2 regions of the Flintibacter sp. SJQ-8 genome follow, and region 2 is predicted to be linked to the other one. Evidence: riboswitches for the same ligand, from Rfam matches in the RefSeq annotation. Region 2 holds a riboswitch; the other holds the start of a gene.
What was found. Region 2 has a riboswitch for cyclic di-GMP ahead of ACSAMP_RS14355 (vWA domain-containing protein). Riboswitches for the same ligand answer to the same signal wherever they lie in the genome.

Region 1 (10,014 bases), on a different contig from region 2:
GTGTACCACTGCGCCCCCTACATCGGCCTGGGCAAGGTGGAGAACGCCGTGAAGGCCATGGACCAGGCGTTTGCGGAGCATGGGGTGGCCCTGCCCCTGGAGAGCGGCCAGACCGTCACCGAGGAGAGCCGCCTGGCCGACGGCATCGCCGCCCAGAAGTCCATCTTCGGCGACCACATCGACGCCATGCGCTCCGCCGCCCCGGCCAACCAGAAGAACATCCAGGACTATCTGTCCGCCTATTGCTTCGGGGACTTCTACACCCGCAAGTTCCTGACCATCCCGGAGCGGGAGCTGCTCACCTTCGCGGTGCTCTCCGCCCAGGGGGGCTGCGAGCCCCAGGTGAAGGCCCACGTGGGGGGCAACGCCGCCGTGGGCAACGGAAAGGAGACTCTGCTGGCGGCCCTGACCCTGTGCATGCCCTATATCGGCTTCCCCCGCACCCTGAACGCCCTGGGCTGCATCAACGCCGTCCTGCCCGAGGCCGAGGGCTGAGAGGGGCGCGCGCCATGGAGTACACCAAGCTGGGCCGCACCGACATTGAAATTTCCAAAGTATGCGTGGGCTGCATGAGCTTTGACAAAGCGGGCACCATGCACGACTGGACCCTGGACGAGGGGGCCACGGAGGAAGTGGTCAAGCACGCCCTGGACGTGGGGCATCAACTTCTTCGACACGGCCAACGGCTATTCTGCCGGGACCAGCGAGGAATATCTGGGCCGGGCTTTAAAGAAGAACGTCAGCCGGGACAAGGTGGTCATCGCGTCCAAAGTTTACTTTAACCCCGGCAGGCTGTCCCGCCAGGCCATCCACCGGGAAATCGACGGCAGTTTAAAGCGCCTGGGCACCGACTATCTGGACCTGTACATCATCCACCGCTTTGACTATGACACCCCCATGGAGGAGACCATGGAGGCCCTGAACGACCTGGTGAAGGCGGGCAAGGTCCGGGCCTTGGGAGCCTCGGCCATGTATGGCTATCAGTTTTACAACATGCAGCTCATCGCCCGGGACCACGGCTGGGCCCGGTTCCAGGCCATGGAGAACCACTATAACCTGCTCTACCGGGAGGACGAGCGGGAGCTGATCCCCATCTGCAAACAGATGGGCGTGAGCCTGATGCCCTACAGCCCCCTGGCGGCGGGACACCTCACCCGGAGGACCTGGACGGCGGACACCCTGCGCAGCCGGACGGACCGGGTGGCCATGGGGAAGTATGACCGGACGGAGGAGCAGGACATGCCCATCGTGGCCCGGGTGGCGGAGCTGGCGGACAAGCACGGGGCGAAGATGCAGCAGATCGCCCTGGCCTGGCAGTGGCCAGAGGGGTGGCGTCCCCCATCGTGGGGGCCACCAAGGCCCGCTATCTGGATGACGCGGCGGGGGCCTTGGCGGTGCGCCTGACGGAGGAGGAACTCTCTTACCTGGAGGAACTCTATCGGCCCCACCCCATCGTGGGGGCCATCGACCACAACCCGCCCCAGGGGGTCATGCTGCTGGACGAGAAGAAGTAAGGCGGCGTTTAAGTTTTGTTTAAACCCGGCGGACCGGATGTGTTATAATGGCCGTGATTTAGATCGTCGAAGGAGGTCTGGCCATGACCATCAAAAAACAGCTGGCCCGCTCTCACATCGCCATGGTCCTGATCCCCGTGCTGGCGGCGGGGGCGCTGCTGGTGCTGGGACTGGGGCTGACGCTGGTGCTGCTGGACCGGGCGCTGCTGGCCCGAGTAACGGCCAATCTGCTGGACAACAGCCGGAAATACGGCGGGCGGGAGAACGTCCGCGTGGCTATTTCCGCCCGGGCGGCGGGGGAGCAGGCGGAGCTGGCCTTCACCGACAACGGCCCCGGGGTGCCGCCGGAGCAGCTGCCCCGGCTGTTCGACCCGTTTTACCGGGGAGACGCCGCCCACCCCAAGCTGCTTCAGACGGTGTGGGGTGTGGGCTATCGCCTGGGCCGGACGGCAAGATAAAACAGAAAACGCTCACGGTGTAGCTGGAAAAGCGCGCCGTGAGCGTTTTGTTTCTTGTTTGGTTTAGGTTGCGGGAAACAGGGGGACCAGCCCCTGGTCAGTGAGGTCAGAGATGGCGTAGCGGCCCCGCCCGCTGTGCTTGGCGGCATAGAGCACGTCGTCCGTCTGGGTGTACAGCGCCTGCACGTCCTGAGGGAAGGAGAAGCGGCACACGCCGATGCTGCACGACACCGGCTTCTGCCGGGGCAGGACCCCGTTGATCTCGGCCAGAAAGCCGTCCAGCAGGGCGGTGAGCTGGTCTAACGCCAGGGGCTGCTCCACCATCACGGCAAACTCGTCCCCGCCCATGCGGCCCACTCGGCCATAGGGGGCAAAGCGCATCTCCAGCTGCCGGGCCACTTGGATCAGGACCTGGTCCCCGGCGGGGTGGCCATAGGCGTCGTTGATGGACTTGAAATAGTCCACGTCGGCAAAGAGAAACCAGCCCTGGGTCAGGCCGCCCTTTTGCTGGAGCCGCTGGCAGTGGTTCAGGAACATCCTGCGGCCCATCACCCCGGTGAGGCCGTCCAGCGCGCCCAGATACTCCCGATAGGACAGGTATTTGTACACCGCCATCAAAGACAGGGCCATGATCAGATTCAGGGACAGGGCAGAGGCCAAAAACTGGATCTGGAGATGGACCAGGTCATAGTTCATCTCGTCGGTGAGGACCAGGCCGTGCTGCCCCAGCATATAGCCGATGCGCTGGGCGAAATAGATGACCGACGCGGCGGCAGCGGCCACCAGCATCAGGACGAAGATGGTCCAGGCCCGATAGAGCCGCCGGTCCCACTGGGAGTCGTGGACCGACTGGTCCACATACAGGCGGAAATTCTCCACTGCGGGCAGATGATAGACGTGCCAGGCCAGCTGAGACAGGACCACGCACACCAACGAGATGGTCACGTCGTTCAGATCCAGGCAGATCACCCGGGTCCAGCGGTAGCCCGTCTAGGGGAAAAAGGTCCCCATGGCCAGATAGACCAGACCGGCGTGGAGCTTGGAGGCCAGGGCGGCGGGCAGGATCATCCACAGCCGGGGGTGGCGGCGCTTGCGGCACCAGAGAAGGGCCAGGCCGATGAGCAGGGCGAACAGGGTGCGGGTGCCCACGCTGAGGATCAGGCTGGCCATCGGCGCCCCGCTGCGGAAGGGGGAGAACAGCTGGTCCATGGGCATCACATAGGAGGAGGACGCCTTGAACAAGCTGGCCAGGCCGAACACCGCCCCCAATACCGTGGCCTGTACAGGCCCCAGCAGACACCCGGCCAGAATGGGCGGGATATAGGCGAAGGTGATGGAGATGGGCTGCACATGGAGATAGCCCAGGAAGGTGAAGGACATCAAAAGCTCCACCGCGACCAGGGCGATGAAGAGATAGGTCTGAAATGAACTGCGGGATGGACGCGGCTCTGGCATAAAAACCGGCTCCCTTCTGAAACGTGGTTATATATTACACACTAGAATAGCCCATTTTGTAAAAAATGTCAAGATTTGCATCCGAGAACAGGCGCTTTTCTGATTTAGGAATAAAAAACCAGCCGCCCCAGTTAGGGGAGCGGCTGGTGGAAGAGAACTCAGTCCTTGTTCTTTTTCCTGCGGTCTGACAGGGTCAGAACGGCCAGACCGGAGCCGGACAGACCGGACAGAGCCAGCCACAGCAGGGAGGCATCTCCCGTCTTGGGCACATCGGCCTTGGGGACCTCCTCATCGGGCAGGTCGGTGAGGGGAACGTCCGCATCGGGGGCGGGCTGCTCAGGGGTCACATCCTCGCCGGGGAGGGGGGCCAGAGGAGTGGGCTCCTCGGGGATATCCACAGGGGGAGCGGGGGGCGTGGGATCGTCATCCCGGCCACCGCCGCCGCCGCCGCTAGGTCCGTCGGGGGCGGAGGTGGGGGTGTACGCCATGCTGAACTGCATGCCAAAGCGGAAGGCGGTGTCCTGGAAGGCGTTGTTGGTGGTCTCGCCGGCGATCTGGCTGGCGAGGGTATAGGTCCCGTCGCCGGACAGGGCGTCGGAGACCAGCTTGTTCATAGCGGCGTGGTCCTTCATCTGGTCATAGATGCTGGTGCCGTTGACGGTGAAGTTCACGCCATAGTAGAAGTAGTAGAAGGCCTGGGCCACGGTCTCGCAGGTCTCCGGCACGCCGGGCTGATCGCCGTTCTGATTGTCATAGTTGGTCAGGCGGGCAAACTCGGAGCCGGTCAGGTCCAGGAAGCTGTGGGCCAACTGGGCATCCTCGGCCCGCTGGCTGTTCAAAAAGTCCAGATAGAAGGGGGCCAGGTACTTCTGGGTAATCTGGGCGGGGGTCAGGTCCTCGCCCTCGCCGTAGCCCTTGGCAAGGAGCAGAGCACCGATGGCCTCGTCGCTGAGGTCCTTGTCAACACCCAGAAACTTCAGCGCATCATTCGCAACACGGCGGGGGATGGCGCAGAACTCGGTGCCGCCGTCGGGGATGGAGGCGGCGATCTGATAGCCGTCAAAGCCGGTGCCCAGGGACTGCTGGCCATCCACATAGCGGTCCACCGTGGCCGCAAAGGCGGAGTTGGCTACATACTGAAAATCCTTGCCGCTGTTGTTCACCAGCTTCACGTGATAGTTCATCACGTCGCCGGGCTGGATGGCGTTGTTGCCCAGGTGGGAGGCCCGTCCCATCAGCGCGGTCAGGGCATCGCTCAGGTTGATGTGGATGGTGTTGGGGGCACTGCTGCCGATGGTGACGGTCAGCTCGCCCTCAAAGGTGTGGGGCTTGCCGTCCACCGCGTGGACGCTGTCCAGGTCGGGCGTGACGGTCACGCCCTTGCTGGTGGGCTGATAACCGGCGGAGGGAACGGCGGGAATGGTGAGGTCATAGCCGTCCCGCAGCTCGAAACCGGCGGTTCCGGGCAGATACCACACGGTCATCAGAACAAAGGAGTCGGACTTGCCGGTGACTTTTACAAAGCCTTCGATCTGTTCGGCGGAAGCGACCTCACCATAGCACACACCGCCGTTTTGCGTCACAAAGTTTTTGGCATCGTCCAGAGAGCCGGTTTTAAAGCCGTCCTCGCCGGTCTTGCTGAACATATAGTTCTTCAGAACGCTCATGTCGGTGTAGCCGTAGCCACGGTAGGGGACAAAGCCCACGCAGACCCAGGTGCGGTCGGTCTTGCAGTTCTGCACAGAGCCGCTGTTGGAGAAGGGGAAGTCGATAAGAAAGCCATTGTCAGCGCCCAGCGCATCGTCGAAAGAGAGCGCCTGAGTTTCCAGGGAATCGAAGGTACAGACGGAGCTGTTGAGGGTGCCCGTCATGTTCGTTGCATCAGGTCCCTTGGCGTTGGCATAGTAGCGATAGCCCAGGTTCAGGCCGGCCAAAGTCACTTTTTCAACGACAGGGTACTTGGAGATGGTGGTGACGGCGGAGCCGCTGTCCACGGTCTGGGTCTGATAGTCGACGGTCCAGTCGACGGTCACCTCGTCGCCGGGTTCAACGGTGACGGTCTGATCCTCGCCCTCGCCAGAGACAGTTTTGGCAGTGACGGTGATGGTTTTGCTGTTGGGGCCCTTACTGGTCTGGGCAGGACCAAATAGGTCCAGGTTCATCTTCAGGGTGTGGGTATCCGCGTCAAAATCAGGCGACACCACGTTTTTAACAGAAACATCAGTCACGTTTTTGCTGAATTTCAGGAAGATAGCCAGGCCCTTTGCGGCAACCTTGTTGTTGTTGGTGACCTTAACAGTGTAGGTCAGCGATTTGCCGGCCTGAACAAAAGCGGGGGCGGTGAAGGTCACCTTTATGTTGGAGCATACCAGCTGGAGGGTCTCCTCGGCGGGCAGGGACTCGGTATAGCTGGCCCCGCAGGCGGCGCAGGTGTAGGTCATGGTGCCCTCGCCGCTGTCGCTGTTCACGTCAGTGAGCACGCCGGAGTCAAAGCTGCCGGTGCAGGCCACCTTGCCGTTTTCGTCGCAGTCGGGGCAGTCCACGGGGACCTCAATTTCGCCGGAGCCCTTACAAGTAGGACAGACCACGGCATCAGGGTCGGGAATCTCACCGGAGCCGGAGCAATTAGAACAGTCTATAGGATAAAGTTCATATCCCATGAAGCACATGGGATTATCTGTGCAGCCTTTCTCGTTGCAGATGGGGCAGACGTGGTCAAAATCCCAGGTGAGTACCTGCCCCTCGCCTTCACACTTGGGGCATTCGACCATATCCACCTCCGCCGGGCCTTCACAGTCGGGGCAGTCCTGGGTCTCGGTGATCTTGTGAGTTCCATTGCAAGTGGAGCAGGCGACGGGGTTATGCGAATGCTCCACCGTGGAGGTGTCGGTGTCCGCGGGGGGGGGGACTATTGTCCTCGTCAGCGAATGCGGTCACGCCCAGCAGGCTCATAGACAGGCTGAAGGCTGTGACCAGGGCTAATAGCTTTCTCAGTTTACGTTCCATCTTTCGTTTCTCCTTTCTTATTTTCAGGAAAATCGAAATATGTGGTGGCCGGGCTGGCATGGCGGCGGTGCCGCTTTAGCCCCCATGGCTTTGCGCCCCGGCGTTTCCGCCGGTTTGCCGTTTCAGTTATTTCCGGGGACCGGGAAATATTGTCCCCCGCTTTCTGAGAAAAGTATAGCACGCGGGGGTTACAAAACTGGTTACATCTTGTGGTTTTACCCGCAAAATTCCCCGAAATCGATAAAAATCCAGAATTTTGTAGATATGTCCTAAAAAGAACCGGGTTTTTGTGCAAAGTGGCAAAAAAACGCCCGCAGGCCGGAAAACACCGGTCTGCGGGCAGAAAATGCGCAAAAATAGGGGGAGCAGTTAGTTCCAAAAGTCGGTTTTTTCTTTCAGGCCGATGGAGGCGGCCTTGAACGCCGGGTCCTTGCCAGCCTTCTTCTGGGCCAGATAGTCGTTCAGGGCCCGCATGGCGGTGCCGCCCAGGATCAGGATCACGGGCAGGTTGATGAGGGCCATCACACCCATCAGCACGTCGGCCAGGTCCCACACCAGGCCGAACTTCATCTGCGCGCCCATAAAGACCACCAGACAGGCGACCACCCGGAACAGGTTCATGGGGGCCTTGCCCAGGGTGTGCCCGGCGATGTAGTTCAGGCAGCCCTCGCAGTAGAACAGGTTGCCCAGCAGGGTGGTAAAGGCGAACAGCAGCAGGGCGAAGGTGATAAAATAGGGGCCCACGGGGCCGAAGGTGGTGGACAGGCTGGACTGGACAAAGGGCGCGCCCTTCAGCTCCTCAGAGGGGATGATACCGGTGCACAGGCACATCATCGCGGTGGCGGTGCAGACCAGAATGGTGTCGATGAACACGGACAGCATCTGCACCAGGCCCTGCTTGACGGGGTGGGACACGTTGGCGGCGGCGGCGGCGTTGGGGGCGGAACCCACACCGGCCTCGTTGGAGTAGAGGCCGCGCTTGATGCCCTGCATCACGGCGGAGGAGCCGAAGCCCGCAGCCCCGCCGAAGATGGCCTTCACGTCGAAGGCGGCGGAGAAGATGCGCTGGAGCACCTGGGGCAGCATACCGATGTTCAGGATCATTACGATCAGGGCCATGATGATGTACAGCACGCCCATCACGGGCACCAGTACGCCGGTGACCTTGACGATGCGCTTGCCGCTGCCCATGATGCAGATGCCCACCAGAATGGCCAGCAGAGCCCCGCCGAGGACGGGGACCAGAGCGAACTGGCGGCCCATCAGGGTGACGGTGTGGGCATAAAAGCTGTAGCTGGACATGCTGTCGATGAGGTTGAAGGAGGCCAGCATGTTAAAGCCGCCGGCATAGGTAGCGACCAGGGCCACGGCAAAGACCACGCCCAGAAAACGGCTTTTTAAAGCGGCCTGGATATAATAGGAGGGGCCGCCATAGCTGCCGCCCTGCTCGTCCCGCTTTTTATAGATCTGGGCCAGGGTGCTCTCCACAAAGGCGGTGGCCCCGCCCACCAGGGCGATGAGCCACATCCAGAACACGGAGCCATAGCCGCCGATGGCGATGGCGTTGGCCACGCCCACGATATTGCCCGTGCCCACCCGGCTGGCGGTGGAGACCATCAGCGCCTCGAAGGCGGAAACGGCGTGCTTGTCGTCCGACTTCTCGCTGACCACCCGGATCGACTCCCCCAGCAACCGCAGCTGGACGAACTTGCTGCGGCAGGTGAAGTAAATTCCGGCGGCCAGCAGCAGGATGATCAGCAGATAGCTGTACATAAAGTTGCTGATGTTGGCGATGAGCCCGGCAAAGCCTGCGTACAACGCATCAAACATGATAATTTTCCTCGCTTTCTCTCTTCTTCTCTCCTAAAGTGTGTCCGGGCGGAAAAAAAGAGGCAGGCGTGGGGCCTTCCTCTTAAAAAATGTCCTCCCGGACATGTGACAGACATAGTATAGCATAACTTCGGTCATTTGAACAGCGTTTCTGGAAAATTTGAAAGAAACTCTGTATTTTTGTGAAAAGTCCTAAAAGAAAAGGCCGCCCCAGCGGGCGGCCTTCTGTCACTTCAAAGCGTGTGTTTAGTTCTCAACCCCGGCGGCGGCCATGACCAGGCCCAGCACCCCGGCGGTCTGCTCGGACCAGTCGGTGTTCACGTCGGCGCACCCAGCCTCGTTCAGCAGTTCCTCAGCGTCGTCGCTGAGCAGGACCTGGCAGTCGGCATTCACCAGGCCCAGCTGGGCGGCATACTCGGCGGCGGCGCTCTCGTCACCGGAGACGGTGTTCAGCATCTCGCTGACGATGACGTCGATCTCCTCCTGGCTCAGGGTGCTGGAGGAGGCCCAGTTCAGCAGGGCGGCGGCATAGGGCACGGCCTTCAGGGAGCTTCCGGCGCTGCCCACCTCCACGTTGCCCTTGATGTCCACCAACAGGGCGGACAGAACGTCGGCCTGCTGCTGTTTACCGTCGTTCTGGGCGGAGGAGCTGGAGGTGCTGGAAGAGGTGGAAGAACTGGTGCTGGAGGAAGTGCTGGAGGAGCTGCCCCCCTTGCTGCCGCAGGCGGCCAGGGAGAGCATCATGGTCCCGGCCAGGGCGGCGGCGGCCAGACGGCGGAGAACACTGCGATGCAAATTCATGTACATAAATCATACCTACTTTCTGAAAATACGGTGTGGCGTCGGGAGACGTCACCCCAGGGCCACGTCCAGCATCATCATGACGCTGAAGCCCAGGGCGAAGAACACGGTGCCGATGTTGGAGTGCTTGCCCTGAGACATCTCGGGGATGAGCTCCTCCACCACCACATAGAGCATGGCGCCCGCGGCAAAGCTGAGGAAATAGGGCATGGCGGGGACGATGCGCTCCGCTGCCAGAATGGTCAGCAGCGCGCCCACAGGCTCCACCGCCCCGGACAGCACGCCCCCGGCAAAGGCCCGGGACTTTTTCAGCCCCTCCGCCCGCAGGGGCATGGAGATGATGGCCCCCTCGGGAAAGTTCTGAATGGCGATGCCCAGGGACAGGGCCATGGCCCCGGCGGCGGTGATCTGGGCACTGCCGGACAGATATCCGGCGTAGACCACGCCCACGGCCATCCCCTCGGGGATGTTGTGCAGGGTGACGGCCAGCACCATCATGGTGGTGCGCTGAAGCTGACTGGCCGGACCCTCCGCCTGGCCGCTGTTCTGGTGGAGGTGGGGGACCACATGGTCCAGCAGCAGCAGAAACAGCACGCCGATCCCAAAGCCGATGAAGGCCGGGAGAAAGGCCAGATGGCCCATGGCCGAGGCCTGGTCAATGGCGGGGATGAGCAGGCTCCACACCGATGCGGCCACCATCACCCCGGCGGCAAAGCCGGTGAGGGAGCGCTGGACCATGTCGCTGAGAGAGCGGCGCATGAAAAATACGCAAGCCGCTCCTAGGGATGTACCCAAAAATGGGATCAAAAGTCCGAAAAAAGTTGCATTTTCTTGGTGGATATTCACCACTCCTTTCCTTGGAATGGCATTGTAGCACAAGTTCCCTGCAAATGCAATGGGAAAAATCGTCCCCCGATTATTTGTTGTATCCCGGCGAAAAGAATGGTATA
Region 2 (10,014 bases):
TTCCGCAGCACTGGCAGATCAGCTTTTGAGGGGAGCCAAGCAGGGTGTTGATGGACACATTGAACAGCCGGGAGAGCAGTTTCAGCGTGTCCGGCCCGGGCACCGTCTCCCCACTCTCCCAGCGGGACACCGCCTGGCGGGTGACAAACACCTGGTCGGCCAGGGCCTGCTGAGAAAATCCGTGCTTCTGCCGCAGCGCGGCGATCACATCCTTCGGTTCCATGATTATCCGCCTCCTTTTCCACAGAATAGCAGATATTGGGGAAAGACACAAGCAACAGACAGTTGCGGGAAGGGGGACGGATTGCCACGTCGCTTTGCTCCTCGCAATGACGGCTGTCGTTCTTGTCATTGCGAGGAGGGTAGCGCCCGACGCGGCAATCCGTTCCGCAAAAAACGGACCGCCAGATCGGCGGTCCGTGGAGATATCACATCAGCGGGATCAGGGGCTGAACGCTGTAGTGGAGCTTGGCGGGGGAGTGGGGGTAGCGGCGGGCGAAGGAGAGGAGGATGCGCTGGCAGACCATGCAGCTGTTTTCATAGTTGGCCTGGGGCAGCATCAGGATGTATTGGGACACGCTGCAGGGGGCCACCACATCCCCCCGGCGCAGGCTGTAGCGGATCTGGTCCAGCAGATTTTTCATGGCCCGGTTCAGGCTGCGCTTGGGCAGGGGCTCGTTGTCCTCCCCCTGGACGGAGATGAGGGCGATGTGCACCGCGTCGCCGCTGCGGGCGACTAAACGGGATTGCATCTGGTACAGGGTGCGGAAGAAATCGAACTGGCAGACCATGGCCCCCCGGTCCGGGTCGGCCTCGGTGAGCCGCTCCTGGATCTCCTGCAGGGGCAGGGGCTGGTCGCTGACGGAGCTCATGGCCTCCCGGTAGAGGGCCCGCAGCTCGTCGGAGGGGTTCACGCCGAAGTTGTCATAGAGCAGCTGGGTGACCTCTTCATAGACCACGATGGCCTCCTTCTGCCGCTCCAGGTCCAGCAGATTGCGCATCAGGTGCCAATAGAGCTCCTCACAGTAGGGGTCCAGCTGGATGGCCTGGCGGCAGAGCAGGGCGGCCTCCTCCCGGCGGTCCGCCTCCTCCAGCATGGGCAGTACCTCGTGGACCACCTGGAGATAGATGTTGTGGTAATAGGCCGCCACGGGCACCACCCAGGGGTCGGAGGAGAAGTGGGCCAAAAAGTCCCCGTTATACAGCTCCAGGGCCTTGAGATAGCGCTCCAGCCGCTCTTTGGGGCGGGTGGCGTCAGAGGCTGCCTGGCACAGCTCGTCGAACTCCTCCACGTCCAGGGTGAGGGGCACCTTGCAGTTCCAGGCGTAGCTGCCCCCCTGGCGGACGATGAGGATGTGCCCGGCGGAGTCCCCCAGCCGGTCCAGGGTGGTGCGCACCCGGTGGAACATGGTCTTCAGGGCGTTGGCGGGGTTGGTCACGTTGTCCCCGTCATCCCACAGCAGCCGGACCAGCTCCTCCTGGGTCACGGGGCGCTTTCTGCAATAGATCATATAGGCCAGCAGCAGCCACACCTTGCGGGAGCGGTTGTCGCTGTCGTTGATCTCTGCGCCGCCGGACTGGATGGAGAGGCCGCCCAGCATATTCACTTTTAGCGAGGTGATGCACATGGTCCAGTACCTCCACAAAAGAAAACGGTCATGACAGACCGGTCATCCTAGAGAATCGTTCGAAATTCAACTTTAATATACTACAAAAGATTGGAAATGACAACTAGAAATACGAAAAAGCATGAAAAAGGAAGAAAAAATAAAAAATGTAACAAAAATGCGGAAACCCTCTTTTCATTCTGCCGCAGCTATAGTATAGTATAAGAGAAAAAGTAGATCCTGTCGATTTACAGCCTCCCGTGAGAGATAAAGAAGGGAATGTGCGATGCGTAATATGTGGAAACGAGTGCTGGCCCTGGCCCTGGCAGCCATGATGCTGTCCGGCTGCGCCCAGAATACCGCCGGAGACGCGGTGCAGGCCATGGCCGCCGCTTCTGCGGCCGACCAGAGCGGAGACGCGTCCTCTCAGGAAGTCACCCTGGAGGACGAGATGGTGGCCCTAGCTGCCGGACCGGGGGCCATCGACCCCAGTCTGACCACCTCCGCCCCCGGGACCCTGGCCAAGAAGAACGACAAGGCGGTGGTGGACTACTCCAACACCAAGGACGGCTATGTGATGGTACAGTACACCGCCCAGACGGACAAGCGGCTGAAGGCCCAGGTGAAGGGCCCCACCACCACCTATACATACAACCTGACGGCGGGCAGCTGGGCCACCTTCCCCCTGTCCGACGGCAACGGCAGCTATCAGGTGACGGTGTATCAGAACACCGAGGGCAGCAAGTATGCCGCCGTGGTCTCCGCCACCTTCAACGCGACCATGACCGACGAGTTTGCCCCCTTCACCCACCCCAACCAGTATGTGAACTATGCCGAGGCCCCCAACACCGTGGCCAAGGCGGCGGAGCTGACCAAGGGCGTCACCGACCCCCTGAAGAAGGTGGAGCTGGTGTACAACTATGTGGTGAAGAACATCACCTATGACAAGGAACTGGCCGCCAGCGTGAAGAGCGGATATCTCCCCGTGCTGGACACGGTGCTGGCCAAAAAGACGGGCATCTGCTTTGACTATGCCGCCCTGATGACGGGTATGCTCCGCAGCCAGGGCGTCCCCTGCAAGCTGGTGGTGGGCTACGCCGGAACGGCCTATCACGCCTGGATCAGCGTGTGGACCAAGGAGAACGGCTGGGTGGACGGAGCCATCTACTTCGACGGCTCCACCTGGCAGCGCATGGACCCCACCTTCGCCTCCTCCGGAAAGCAGAGCGCGTCCATCATGGCCTACATCGGGGACGGCTCCCACTACTCCGCGAAATACTTCTATTAAAGATAACACTCTGGAATCGGGCCTGCGGAACACCGCGGGCCCGATTTTTCTGTCTCTCCCTGCGGCCTATTGTTGAAACAGGTCGAAGGTGGTATAATCACCGTAACTGCAACAAAATTTCTGCCCGGGCAGCCGGGAAACGCGAAGGAGACCGCTATGAGGGAGAAGCCCCTTTCCAACCAAACTTTAATGGACCTGTGCGGCGGGCTGGCCCTGCTGCTCCACGCGGGGGTGGGCACGGCGGACGGCCTGGACCTGCTGGGCCAGCAGCAGGAGGAGCCGGCCCTGGCCAAGCTGCTGGCCGACCTGGCCCGCCGGGTGGATGACGGGGCCTCTCTGGCCCAGGCCCTGGAAGACAGCGGGCGCTTTCCCCACTACCTCTGCGCCCTGACGGAGGTGGGGGAGGCCGCCGGGCGGACAGAGGAGGCCCTGAACGCCCTGGCCCGGCACTATGAGAGCCGCATGAGCCTGGACCGCCGCCTGCGTTCTGCCCTGCTGTACCCCTGTATTCTGATGCTCATCATGCTGGGGGTCATCGTGGTGCTGCTGACGAAGGTGCTGCCGGTGTTCGACCAGGTCTATGCCGGGCTGGGCGGCAGCTTGACCGGCGTGGCCGGAGGGCTGCTGGCCCTGGGCCGGGTGCTGGACCGGGGGATGCCTGTGCTGTGCCTGCTGCTGGCCGCCGCCGGGGTGTTTCTGGCCCTGTTCTCCCTGTCTGAAGGCTTCCGCCAGGGGCTAATCTCCCGGTGGCGGCGGCGCTTTGGGGACCGGGGCGTGTCCCGGAAGATCAGCGATGGCCGCTTTGCCCAGGCCCTGTCCATGGGCATGGCCAGCGGTCTGCCCTTAGAGGACGCCCTCACCCAGGCCGCCGACCTGCTGGAGGACGTCCCCGGGGCCCAGGCCCGGTGCCGGGACTGCTTGGACCGGCTGGACCGGGGGGAGGAGCTCTCCCAGGCGGTGCGCCAGTCCGAAGTGCTGCCCCCGGCGGAGTGCCGATTGCTGGCCCTGGGGCTGCGCAGCGGCTCCGGCGACCGGGTGATGGAGGACATCGCCCGCCGCCTGGGTCAGGCCGGGGAGGACGCCCTGGAGGACCGGGTCAGCCGGGTGGAGCCCGCCTTGGTGGGCGTGACCTCTGTGCTGGTGGGGGTCATCCTCCTGTCGGTGATGCTGCCCCTGATGCACATCATGTCCGCCATCGGGTGAGCGGCCATGGGAACGAGACGAGAGAGATGCCGGGCGGTGCTCTCCCTGGTGGGGGGAGCGGCCACGGTATGCTGCGCCCTGGCCATCTTCTTTGGGGCCATGGGTAATTTGAACGCGGACAGCGGGGAGCAGAGCCGCCGTCAGCTGGAGGAGACCCTCCGCCGGGCGGCGGTGGCCTGCTACGCCGCTCAGGGGGCCTATCCCCCGGATCTGGATTACATAGAGGAGCACTGGGGCGTGCAGATCGACCGGTCGCGCTATGCGGTGTTCTATCAGGTGGAGGGGTCGAATCTGATGCCCGACATCACCGTGCTGGAGCGGGAGACATGAGAGAGCAAAACACAAAACTGCATATGTCCGCTCTGCTGCCCCTGGGGGTGTTTGCCCTGTTCGCGGTCTGTGTGCTGTCCGTCCTGCTGACGGGGGCCAAGGTGTACAAGGGCCTGGCCCAGCGGGACCAGGACAGCTATCAGCGACGCACCGGGGCCCAATATCTGGCCACCCGGGTGCGTCAGGCGGAGGGCCCGGTGACAATTACCGATCTACAGGGCACGCCCGCCCTGGCCTTCGATCAGGAGGAGGGCGGTGAGGTCTACACCACCTGGGTCTATTGCTACGACGGCTGGCTCATGGAGCTGTACGCCCAGCCCGGCAGCGGCATGGGCCCGGAGGACGGCGCCCAGGTGCTGCCTGCGGAAGATTTAGAACTGTCCCGGGAGGACGGCCTGCTGCGGGCCGCCCTGTGCTATGACGGGGGGGAGCGGGCCGACCTGGCCCTGTATCTGCCCCTGAACGGGGAGGCGACGCCATGAAAAGCCGTGCGCCCCTGGCGCTGATGGAGCAGACAGTGATGGTGCTGGTCTTCGCCCTGGCCGCCGCCCTGTGCTTAAGGGCCTTTGTGCTGGCCGACGGGATATCCCGCCGGGTGGAGGCCACAGACCGGGCCGTGCTGTGGGCAGAGAGCGCCGCCGACACCTTGAAAGCCCGGAATGGCGACCTGGCCCAGGCTGCGGCAGAGCTGGGCGGCAATTTGGACGGCCAGCGCTGGATCATCCCTCTGGACGAGACCTGGCAGGAGACGGCGGAGGAGCCGACCTATACCCTCACCGTTCAGCCCGTTGAGAGCGATCAGCCCCTGCTGGGCAGGGCACAGATCGACATAGCGGAGAAAAACGGGGAGAGCCTGTTCTCCCTGGAGGTCTGCTGGCAGGAGGCGGGAACATGAGAGAGCGCATGAGAGAGGGAAAAAATCCCGCGCCCGTGGTTGGGGGCAGCTCCCTGCTGGTGATCTTCGCCGTGCTGTGTCTCACGGTGTTCGCCATGCTGTTCCTCACCCAGGCCCAGGCGGACCGGCGGCTGGCCCAGAACAGCTGGAGCGCCGTCACCGGCTATTACCAGGCCGACTGTCAGGCCCAGGAGATCCTGTCCCAGCTCCGGGCCGGGGAGCGCCCCGACGGCGTGACGGCGGAGGGGGAGGGCGTCTTTTCCTATGCCTGCCCCATCTCCGACGCCCAGACGTTGGAGGTCCGGGTGCGGCTGACGGGGGAGAGCCATGAGATCCTCGCCTGGCAGGCCGTCTTCACGGCGGACTGGCAGGCGGACGAGGACCTGGACCTTTGGGACGGGAGCACATGATCTTACATTTCAAAAGGAGGCGATCCCCATGGCGGAGCTGATGGACTATTTGACCCAGTCGGTGGAGCGCCGGGCGTCCGACCTGTTTTTTGTGGCCGGCGGCTCGGCCAGCGCCAAGGTCGAGGGGCAGATACTGCCCCTGGACGACGAGCGGCTGCTGCCCCCCAAGACGGAGGAGCTGCTGCGGGCCATCTATCAGCTGGCCGGGCGGGACATGGACGGCTTTCTGGCCCGGGGGGACGACGACTTCTCCTTCTCCGTCCGGGGACTGGCCCGGTTCCGGGTGAACGCCTATCGCCAGCGGGGGTCTATGGCCGCGGTGGTGCGGGTGGTGGCCTTTGAGATACCGGATTTTCAGGCCCTGCACATCCCGCCCCAGGTGATGGATCTGGCCGAGCTGACCTATGGTATGGTGCTGGTATCCGGCACGGCGGGCAGCGGCAAGTCCACCACCCAGGCGTGTATCCTGGACCGGATCAACCGCACCCGGAACTGCCACATCATCACCCTGGAGGACCCCATCGAGTACCTCCACCGGGACCAGAAGAGCATCGTCAGCCAGCGGGAGATCGCCATCGACACCCAGGACTATCTCTCCGCCCTGCGCGCCTGCCTGCGCCAGGCCCCGGACGTGATCTTATTGGGGGAGATGCGGGACCACGAGACCATCCAGACGGCCATGACCGCCGCCGAGACCGGCCACCTGCTCATCGCCACCCTTCACACCCGGGGGGCGGTGAACACCATTGACCGGATCATCGACTCCTTCCCCCCCGCCCAGCAGGCCCAGATCCGGGTACAGCTGAGCTCGGTGCTGCGCACGGTGGTGTCCCAGCAGCTGCTGCCCGACGTGGACGGGGAACAGGTCCCCGCCTTCGAGGTGATGCAGATGAACAGCGCCATCCGCAGCATGATCCGGGACGGGAAGAACCACCAGATCGACAACGCCATCGCCGCCGGGGGCAGCGAGGGCATGCTGACCATGGACCAGTCCATCCTGGACCTGTATCAGGCCGGCCGCATCACCCGAGAGACGGCGCTGAATTACGCCGATAACCCGGAGCAGCTGCGGCGGAGAATGGGGAATTGAATGTGTGGAGAGAGGGCCCGCCGTCTGGCGGGCCTTTTTCATAGCCTTTGTACCCACAAATCCCCCCAATTCCCCCAAATGACACCCTACTCACAAAAAACACCCCCTAATTGTACCAGTTGCCCAAAAAGTTTGGGTATAATTTGTGCAGGATTTTTTCTGTGCCCGCGAGTTGAAAAGCAAAATGTAACGGGTTTTGTAACCATCATATGATATACTGTTGCCATCCTAAAGAGAGGGGAGGACTTGACAGCGTGCAGAACCGAGTCCAGGCGAATGAATACCGGAACACCCTGGTGTGCATCGACTCCTATGAAGACGGTGTGCTGGACGGGCGGCTCTACCACCCCCAGCTGCACAGCGGCGAGCAGTTCCACAGCGCCATCCACTTCCTGCGGAAAATGGAGCGGCTGCTGGACGCCACAAAGTTTCCCCAGGCTTTCAGCACCCCCCGGGCCTTCGGCGCAAGCGCCGCGGGAAAGGGCAGCGCAGCAGTCGGAACAGGACCCAGGACGGGCAAAATCGCCACCTTCACCGTCAGGGTCATCTTCCGGCAGAACGCCAGCTGGCAGGGCTCTGTGGCCTGGCTGGAGGGCGGCGGCGAACAGCGATTCCGCAGCGTGCTGGAGCTGCTGCTTCTCATGGACAGCGCCCTAGAGAGCGCCAGCCAGATGGAAAAGAGCAGCTGACCCCACCCCAGGCAAAACCCCAGCGACCCCGGCCCACAGGGCCACTGAAAGACACTGACCACGGCAAACCGCCCGAAAGAGCGGGACGCAAAGCAATGGGGGCTAAAGCATTACGCCATGCCAGCCCGGCCGCCAGTATTCCGTTCCTGTTGCAAAAAATGAGGAGGAGAACGAAATAATGGGAAACAAACGATTGAAGAAAAGAGCGTATTCGCTCAAGGGCCTTGGACGCAGAGGTCTGTCCCTGCTCATGGCCATGGTCATGACCCTCAGCCTGGTCCAGATCAGCGCCTTCGCTGAGGAGGACGTTGCTGAGAACCAGCCCGACCCCCTGAAGCCCGACACGGTTGAAAACGTCAACGGCCACGGCATTAACCTGACCAAGACCGCCGAGCGGGTGGGCGACACCGAGTGGGAAGTCACGGTTCGCGCCGACATCGGCGACACTAGGATCAAGCAGCAGCCCCTGGACGTGGTGTTCGTCCTGGATAAGTCCGGCTCCATGATGTTCTGCACCGACCCTGACCACGACAAGGGCGACCACGAGCATAGTATGTGGTGCTACCAGCGCGTTTGGGTAGAGGATGACAGCCTTTTGGGCGGCCATTATGAACGGCAGCTGACCTGCACAAAGAAAGAAGTCAGACACGAGGTTCCAGGCGGCTGGGGTGATGCTACCGACTGGCTGCCCTGCCGGTATAAGGACGAGAACGGCAAGTGGGTCAACTATGAGACCCGTCTGGAGTCTGCCAAGGCGGCAATGACCGCACTGGAGAATTCTCTGCCCGCGGGCGCTAACGTTCAGTACGTCTCTTTTTCTGACGATGCCAAGCAGGAAAACAGCCTGAACGATGTGGTTGCCGATGGCGGCACCAACATCATGGCCGGTGTGGACAAGGGTATCGACCTGCTGAATCAGAATCAGAGCACCGTGACCAAGAAGGTTCTGGTCCTGCTGTCCGACGGCGAAGCAACTGCTGGCGGCGAATATGGCAATAGATACACCTCTAGCACTTATAGAGACTTTATTAAAAACAAGAAAAATGACGTGTACACCGTGGGCTTTGCCCTGGACAACCCGAAGCTGAAAGAAATGGCCAAGGGCGACGGCGAGTATATCTACGCCAATAATGCCGAAGCGCTGAACTCCGCCTTTACCGAGCTGTCCACCCGCATTTCCGCCATGATCGTGGACCCCATGGGCGACGAGATGACCTATGTCAGCGGCAGCGCCAAGGATGGCCCCAAGGAGAACGAGGACTTTGAGACCGTCAAGGGCAACATTACGCTGGACAGCGATGGCCGCACCCTGCGCTGGACCCCCACCAATAAGGATTCGTTCAGCAATACCGTTATCCAGTACACCTATCGCGTGAAGCTGGACCCCAGTGAGGATGCTGGCAACTACACCGGTATCAAGCTGAACAATCCCACTTATCTCCAGTATGGCATTGAGCAGAATGGCAATAAGACCGCGTACACTGGTCAGTTCAACATCCCCGAGGGATTTTACAAGGTGTCCACTCTGGAGGAGCAGTTCAAGGTTCTTGACGAGAACGGCAACGCAAGCGAGATCACCGATTCTGTCCAGAAGCCCCACGCCTTCCAGAGCAAGGTAACGGACTACGGCATGACCGATCTTGAGGTGTACGCCCCCAACCAGGCCCTGGATACCAGCGACGAGCATGTGAAGTATGTCTATCAGTATTCTGAGCTGGACGGCAAGAAGCTGACCGAAGTCCAGGAGGACGGCACTTATCCCATCTTTGAGGGCGATACGCTCGACGTGACCGACAAGGCCGATGCCCACACGCTGGTCCACTACTACGCCAAGGAGTATGTGAACAGCGTGGAGTATGTGTACGACAACACCCCCGAGGACCTGAACCCCAATATGGACCTGCCCGAGAAGCAGTGGTTCAAGCGGGGTTCTGAGCAGACCCGCATTGAGAATCCCACCTCCGACAAGTACAACTTCTCCGGCTGGACCGTGAAGAGCGGCAATGTGGAATTCAAGGAGAATGGAACATTCGATCTGACCGACGACGTGGTGTTCGAGGGCTCCTGGACCATCAAGCCCAGCTATCAGGTTGAGGCTTACTACTACACCTGCGTGGACGGCAAGCCCAAAGCCGAGCCCGATAACAAGGATGCCATCAGCCTGACCGGCACCGTCTATGTGGATGAGGACGGGGATGTTCAGTATAACATCCAGTCCGGCGACTATACGAAGTATGACGGCAAGACTGTGTATGACTACCAGGTGGCCGTGGCCCCCGGCAGCACCGGCAAACTGGAAAAGGGCAGCGAGGTTGTCACCGACATCACCCCCAGCCAGGAAACCACCACCGTCACCCTGTACTTCTACCACGACACCAAGACCCCCGTTGAGTACACTGTGACCCACAAGTATTATAACGTGGACCCCGACAGCAATGAGACCCTTGTTGATGCCAACACCGCCGTCGATACCTATCGTGGTGAGCACGAGGAGACGATCCA

Region 1: another riboswitch for cyclic di-GMP. It lies ahead of ACSAMP_RS00200 (LPXTG cell wall anchor domain-containing protein); the one in region 2 lies ahead of ACSAMP_RS14355 (vWA domain-containing protein).

What each region holds. Positions count from the first base shown of each region.
Region 1 covers NZ_JBPJWR010000001.1:38,883-48,896, reverse strand. The annotation lists gene ACSAMP_RS00225 (carboxymuconolactone decarboxylase family protein) at 1-495, shown strand, start outside; partial or broken gene ACSAMP_RS00220 (aldo/keto reductase) at 510-1,514, shown strand; gene ACSAMP_RS00215 (sensor histidine kinase) at 1,598-1,972, shown strand; gene ACSAMP_RS00210 (GGDEF domain-containing protein) at 2,036-2,941, opposite strand; gene ACSAMP_RS00205 (hypothetical protein) at 2,963-3,427, opposite strand; gene ACSAMP_RS00200 (LPXTG cell wall anchor domain-containing protein) at 3,586-6,303, opposite strand; cyclic di-GMP riboswitch class I at 6,474-6,562, opposite strand; gene ACSAMP_RS00195 (alanine/glycine:cation symporter family protein) at 6,803-8,263, opposite strand; gene ACSAMP_RS00190 (hypothetical protein) at 8,510-9,070, opposite strand; gene ACSAMP_RS00185 (ZIP family metal transporter) at 9,116-9,823, opposite strand.
Region 2 covers NZ_JBPJWR010000016.1:593,871-603,884, reverse strand. The annotation lists gene ACSAMP_RS14405 (zinc ribbon domain-containing protein) at 1-223, opposite strand, end outside; gene ACSAMP_RS14400 (AfsR/SARP family transcriptional regulator) at 429-1,628, opposite strand; gene ACSAMP_RS14395 (transglutaminase-like domain-containing protein) at 1,894-2,895, shown strand; gene ACSAMP_RS14390 (type II secretion system F family protein) at 3,052-4,098, shown strand; gene ACSAMP_RS14385 (hypothetical protein) at 4,105-4,428, shown strand; gene ACSAMP_RS14380 (DUF4860 domain-containing protein) at 4,425-4,910, shown strand; gene ACSAMP_RS14375 (hypothetical protein) at 4,907-5,323, shown strand; gene ACSAMP_RS14370 (hypothetical protein) at 5,320-5,733, shown strand; gene ACSAMP_RS14365 (type IV pilus twitching motility protein PilT) at 5,762-6,823, shown strand; gene ACSAMP_RS14360 (hypothetical protein) at 7,078-7,512, shown strand; cyclic di-GMP riboswitch class I at 7,565-7,649, shown strand; gene ACSAMP_RS14355 (vWA domain-containing protein) at 7,691-10,014, shown strand, end outside.